Magnetofaba australis IT-1: one gene and its partner. The protein of the gene in region 2 interacts with the protein of the main gene of each other region in a pairwise test. Links are inferred from orthologs where the notes say so. Each region holds a gene or a part of one and is shown on either strand. Other genes may lie near its edges.

Region 1 (3,214 bases), on a different replicon or contig from region 2:
CGGAGAAGCCCAATTTGCGCGAAGCCTCCTGCTGCAGCGTGGAGGTGATGAAGGGGGGCGCCGGTTTGCGCTTGGTCTGCTTCTTTTCGATGCTGGTGACGGTGAGGGGCTTGTCGGCAATGGCTGCGGTCAAGCTCTTGGCGCGCTTCTCATCGGCGATGGAGAACTTATCCAGCTTCTTGCCATCGGCCACCGCCAAACGCGCGTCAAACGTACGCTGTTGACCCTCCTTGGCCACACTGGCGGTGATGCTCCAATACTCCTGAGGCTTGAACGCCGTAATCTCCTCTTCGCGCTCGCACACCAGACGCAGGGCCACCGACTGCACGCGCCCGGCGGAGAGACCCCGCCGCACCTTTTTCCACAGCAGTGGGCTGAGGTTAAAGCCCACCAGATAGTCCAACGCCCGACGCGCCTGCTGGGCGTTGACCATATCCATATCCATGTCGCGGGCGTTGGCCACGGCGTCCTGGATCGCTTTTTTGGTGATCTCGTGGAACACCACCCGTTTGACCGTCTTATCCTTGAGGAGCTTCTTCTTCTCCAGCACCTCATGCACGTGCCAGGAGATCGCTTCCCCTTCGCGGTCAGGGTCAGTGGCCAGCAGCACTTCGTCGGCGCCTTTGACCGCAGCGGTCAACGCCTCCACATGTTTGGAGGAGGTTTTGGGCACCACGTAGCGCATGGCGAATCCGTTATCGACGTCAACGGAGCCATTCTTACTGGGCAAATCGCGGATATGGCCATAGGTGGCCACCACCTTATAGCCGCGACCGAGAAATTTGTTGATGGTTTTCGCCTTGGCGGGCGATTCCACAATGACGACAGCGGACATGAAGGCACCGAACGCTGAAAAGAGGTTGAATCGAAAGCTGAATGAGAATCAGCGGCTGAATTTGCGTCCCACAGGTATGGACCGATCGGACATGCGGACGCAACGCTCTTTTTTGATCCACCAACCAAAAATGCGCGGGTAATGTCAAAAATATAGTATAGAAATCAGGATTTTAATAATTCTATGAAATTCCCGGGGCAACGCTGAATCCGGCTTTCCAACTCCAATTGCAACAGTGTGGAGGCCATTTCCGCCGCGCTCAAATGGGCGTTTCGGGTCAACTCATCCACATGTAAACGACCACCAGCGAGTAATTTCAACAGAGTCTGTTTATCGCTGGATTGTTCAGTGGAATCATCATGCACCGGCGCTGGGGTTGCTGATTTCTGAGCAACTGGCGGCGCAGGCGCAGAAGGGGCGGACTCCTGCATCAACGGCAGTTGCGGCATAACCGGCGCAGGCGGCGGGGCCACCGGCGTGCGACCCAATGACCACTGCAGCTCTTCCAGCACATCCTGCGCCGACTCCACCAGCCGCGCGCCATCCTTGATCAGACGATTGACCCCTTCGGCGCGATAATCCCCCACCGGGCCGGGCATGGCGTAGACGTCGCGGCCTTGCTCCAGGGCGGTGCGGGCGGTGATCAGGGAGCCGGATTTGACCGCCGCCTCCACCACCACCACACCCCGCGACAGACCGCTGATGATGCGATTGCGCCGTGGAAATCCGCCCGGATGCGGCTGCGAACCCAACGGCAATTCGCTAATCAGGCAGCCATGCTGAATAATGCGCTGTTTGAGTTTGCGATTGGGCTTGGGGTAATCCACATCCAAGCCCGTAGCGACCACCGCCACGGTGCCGCCGCCATTATCCAGCGCCCCCGCATGGGCCGCCGCATCGATGCCCAGCGCCAACCCGCTCACAGTGATCAGATCGGCCTGCGCCATCTCCCCCGCCAAGCGCCGCGCCTGACGTAAGCCGTTCTGACTGGCGGCGCGGGTGCCCACCATGGCCACCAGATTCTCCCCATGCAGCTGGGTGATGTCGCCCTGGGCGAACAGCACCGGCGGCGGATCATGAATCTGCGCCAGTTGTGGCGGATAGTCCGGCGAACCGATGCCAATCAGGCGCACGTTCATCGCTTTGAGCCGATCCAACTCAGCAATCACCGATGTTTCATCGGCAACGTGTCCCAGCTTTTTCGCCGCTTGAGGCTTCAACCCGCCACGGCCCAGCAGCAGTTCCGGCCAGGCGTCCAGAATCGCCATGGGCGAGCCAAAATGGTGGAATAAACGACATAAGGTAACTGGCCCCATGCCTGGAGTTCTTAACAGGCGCAGCCAGGAGATATGAGCCTTGGGATAATCGCTCATGACAGATCAGGCCTTTTGACCAATACGCGGCTCTTCGCCATGGATGATGCGAATAATATTGGCCCGATGTTTCCAAAGAATCCAGGGAGTAATCATGGCGCCGCCCACTACAGCCGCCGGATTGCCAAAAAAGTGCGCCACCAAAGGCAGAGGAATGAAGGCCAGAATCGCCGCCAATGAGGAGATGCGGAACAGTTTGGCCGAGGCCAGCCAGATAACTGCGGTAATCACGCCCACCCATGGCGTCCACGCGAGAAATACCCCCAACGCGGTGGCCACCCCTTTGCCGCCGCGAAAGCGCAGATAGATCGGATAGCAGTGGCCGACAAACACCAACAAGGCGCCAGCAATGGTCACCACCGACTCCGCGCCAAACAGCCACACGCCCAAACCGGCCATGGCCGCGCCCTTGAGCATATCCAGCGCCAGCGTAGCGGCGCCGGCCTTTTTGCCTGCCGTGCGCAGCACATTGGTGGCGCCAATGTTGCCGCTGCCGCGCTGACGGATATCGCCTGCGCCGGTGAGCTTGGCGATCACCAGGCCAAACGGCACCGCTCCCAGCAGATAGGCGGAAAATAGATAAATGATTTCTGTTGGTTGTAAATTTATCATGGTTGTCACATCACATCGGCCAACTGGGGATCATCGGCTTGATTGGGATCGAAGCCATTGTTGCCCAGCCACAGTTTGCGCACGCCGTCACGAGTGCGCAGACGCCACTCCAGATCCTTGGCGGCGCGCCACACCAGCGGCTGAAAACGTTTGAGCAGATCCGCCTCTGGAGGGTTCAGCAGCACCGGACCCGAGCCGCCGCGCCACTGCTCAAGCAGATTGGACTCCTGGGCGGCGGTTTGCGTGATTCCTACAGTCAAAATCCGTTCAGCGCGTGAATGCAACAGAGTGCGCAACTCCGACGGCAGACTGCGATACCAGTGATTGTTTACCACCAGCACCATCCAACCATACAGGTGGTTGGTGGGGAAGTAGCGCGTATTTTCCGTCGCCA
Region 2 (3,099 bases):
TGCACCTCAAAGCGATGCTCCAGCCACGCCAGCAGCAGCCCTTTCAGGTCCAGCACCTCGGGGCGATTGCCTGCGGTGATGACGTTGAGATTGACGGTGACGCGGCTCTCCAGATCGCTATTGCGATAGAGAAACGCCATGATGATTTCCGGCTCGTCATTGCGTGAGCGCGGCTCCAGCACGATGCGCAGGGATTCGTCGGACTCATCGCGCACCGTGCTGAGAAACGGGCACTTGCGATCCATGATCAGCGCGGCGATGCGTTCAATCAGCTTGGCCTTCTGCACCTGATAGGGAATTTCGGTGATCACGATGCGCCACAGACCGCGCCCCAGATCCTCCTTCTCCCAGCGCGCGCGGAGACGCAGACTGCCGCGCCCCTCCTGATACACCTCGCGAATCTCATGGGCTTCGGAGACCAGCAAACCGCCGGTGGGGAAATCGGGCCCCGGCAGCTTGGTCATCAACTCGGCCACGTCCACTTGCGGCTTGCGGATCAGCATCAAGCAGGCGTCGAGGATCTCGCCGACGTTGTGCGGCGGCACCGAGGTGGCCATACCCACGGCGATGCCGGCCGCGCCATTGGCCAACAGGTTGGGGAACCGCCCCGGCAGCACCACCGGCTCCTCGCCGGAGCCGTCGTAGGTGGGGCGGAAGTCCACCGTATCCATCTCCAGATCTTCCAGCAGCGCCCGCGCCACGGCGGTCAGACGCGCTTCGGTGTAACGCATGGCGGCGGCGCCGTCGCCGTCGATGTTGCCGAAGTTGCCCTGCCCGTCCACCAGCGGATAGCGCACGGCGAAGTCCTGCGCCAGACGCACCATGGCGTCATAGGCGGCCTGGTCGCCGTGGGGGTGGAATTTACCGATCACGTCGCCCACCACGCGGGCGGATTTCTTATATGCTGAATTGGGATCCAGCCGCAGCGCGCGCATGGCGAAGAGGATGCGCCGATGCACCGGCTTCAGGCCGTCGCGGGCGTCGGGCAGCGCGCGGCCGACGATGGTGGAGAGCGCGTAGGCCAGATAGCGTTGCTCCAGCTCCTCGCGGAGAGAGGCGTCCTGAACGGAAGGGTCGGTATCGCGCATGGGGTCTCGTGGGGACGGAGTTACAGAGCAGAAGATCGTCAAACTCACGACGCGCGCCGCCAGAGCGTTGGCGGCGCGCGTCGCATCAGCGCAGCGTCATGCTTCCTCTATATATAAGGAAGGCGTCACTCTTCGTCGGCGGCGGCGCTTTCAGCCGGAGCCGAGCCATGCTTGGGCGCCAAACCGTTCTGCACGCGGATCTGATCTTCCAACGCGTGCAGGGAGGCGGGATTCTCGGTCATATAGCGTTTGGCGTTCTCGCGCCCCTGACCGATGCGCTCGCCATTATAGGAGTACCAGGCGCCGGACTTCTCCACCAAGCCGGCGTCCACCGCCATATCCAGAATCTCGCCGGAGAGCGACACCCCCTCGCCATAGGTGATGTCGAATTCGCACTGGCGGAACGGCGGGGCCATTTTGTTCTTCACCACCTTCACCCGGGTGCGCGAGCCCACCACCTCATCCTTATCCTTAATCGCCGAGATGCGACGGATATCCAGACGCACCGAGCTGTAGAACTTCAGCGCGTTGCCGCCGGTGGTGGTCTCGGGGTTGCCGAACATCACGCCGATTTTCATGCGAATCTGGTTGATAAACAGCACGATGCCGTTGGTGCGGGAGATGCTGCCGGTGAGTTTGCGCAGCGCCTGGGACATCAGGCGCGCCTGCAGACCCACGTGGGAGTCGCCCATCTCGCCTTCGATCTCGGCGCGCGGGGTGAGCGCGGCCACCGAGTCCACCACCACCAGATCCACCGCGCCACTGCGCACCAGCATATCGGTGATCTCCAGCGCCTGCTCGCCGGTGTCGGGCTGGGAGATCAGCAGCGCGTCCACATTCACCCCCAGTTTGCGGGCGTAGGTGGGGTCGAGGGCATGCTCGGCGTCGACGAAGGCGGCCACGCCGCCCGCCTTTTGGATCTCCGCCGCCGCATGCAGCGCCAGGGTGGTCTTACCGGAGGATTCCGGGCCGAAGATCTCCACCACGCGCCCACGCGGCAGGCCGCCGATGCCCAGCGCCAGATCCAGCCCCAACGAGCCGGTGGAGACGGCGGGGGCGTCCACCACGGCGTCCTCGCTCATGCGCATGATGGAGCCCTTGCCGAACTGACGTTCGATTTGGGAGATGGCGGCGTCAAGCGCTTTGGCTTTCTCTTTATCCATGGACATGCGGACTCCTCGACAGGCGAATATCGGGTTATGTGAGACGATCAGGTTGTATGAAAAGGCGCGCGCTCGACCACAAGCGGGAGCGCGCAGCCCGCCTGTTATACCAAGCTGCGGGCCCCGACCCCAAGGGGCGTTGTTCGCAGCGCGCCATTCCGGGCGTTGCCCGCCTTGCGCCCGGCGGTATACTCTGGCCGGGCCATCGTCGATGGCGCCGGACAAATCATTGACCCATATGAGGGGATTGGATAACGCCATGGACATTTCCGAACTGCTCGCGTTTAGCGTCAACAATAAAGCCTCCGACCTGCACCTGTCCGCCGGCATGCCGCCGCTAATCCGCGTGGATGGCGACATCCGCCGCATCGACGTGCCGCCTCTGGATCACGACACCGTGCACGGCATGGTGTACGACATCATGAACGACAAGCAGCGTCGCGACTACGAGCAGGAGCTGGAGGCGGACTTCTCCTTTGAAGTGCCCAATCTGGCCCGTTTCCGCGTCAACGCCTTCGTGCAGAATCGCGGCGCCGGCGCGGTGTTCCGCACCATCCCCTCGGAGATCCTCACCCTCGAACAGCTCAATTGTCCGGAGATCTTCAAAGAGTTCGCCGCCACCCCGCGCGGCCTGGTGCTGGTGACTGGCCCCACTGGCTCGGGTAAGTCCACCACCCTGGCGGCCATGGTCGACTATAAGAACAAGACCGAGTATGGCCACATCCTCACCATTGAGGACCCCATCGAATTTGTGCACCAGTCGCAAAAGTGCCTGATGAACCAACGTGAGGTGCATCGCGACACCAAGAGCTTCAACAACGCCCTGCGCTCGGCTCTGCGCGAAGACC

What was found.
Region 1: the proteins of recA (region 2) and dprA interact in binary tests that used the Bacillus subtilis proteins (3 or more experiments, as listed by UniProt). The link is inferred for Magnetofaba australis IT-1 from one-to-one orthologs.

The regions. Positions count from the first base shown.
Region 1 is NZ_LVJN01000021.1:504,292-507,505, reverse strand. Bases 105-2,999 are described here. They hold dprA (DNA-processing protein DprA), read right to left. Parts: upstream 2,209-2,999; coding sequence 1,000-2,208; downstream 105-999. Other genes in these bases: dctP (TRAP transporter substrate-binding protein DctP), read right to left, coding at 2,826-2,999; plsY (glycerol-3-phosphate 1-O-acyltransferase PlsY), read right to left, coding at 2,215-2,820; topA (type I DNA topoisomerase), read right to left, coding at 105-835. Outside these bases: more of topA, read right to left, coding at 1-104; more of dctP, read right to left, coding at 3,000-3,214. UniProt on the Bacillus subtilis protein: Protein that helps load RecA onto ssDNA during transformation. Binds cooperatively to circular ssDNA, is able to bridge different segments of DNA. Favors the loading of RecA onto SsbA- or SsbB-coated ssDNA and formation of RecA-DNA filaments.
Region 2 is NZ_LVJN01000019.1:445,147-448,245, reverse strand. What follows is about bases 233-3,012. They hold recA (recombinase RecA), read right to left. Parts: upstream 2,252-3,012; coding sequence 1,214-2,251; downstream 233-1,213. Other genes in these bases: MAIT1_RS11280 (type IV pilus twitching motility protein PilT), read left to right, coding at 2,511-3,012; parC (DNA topoisomerase IV subunit A), read right to left, coding at 233-1,088. In the rest of the region: more of parC, read right to left, coding at 1-232; more of MAIT1_RS11280, read left to right, coding at 3,013-3,099. UniProt on the Bacillus subtilis protein: Multifunctional protein involved in homologous recombination, DNA repair and competence.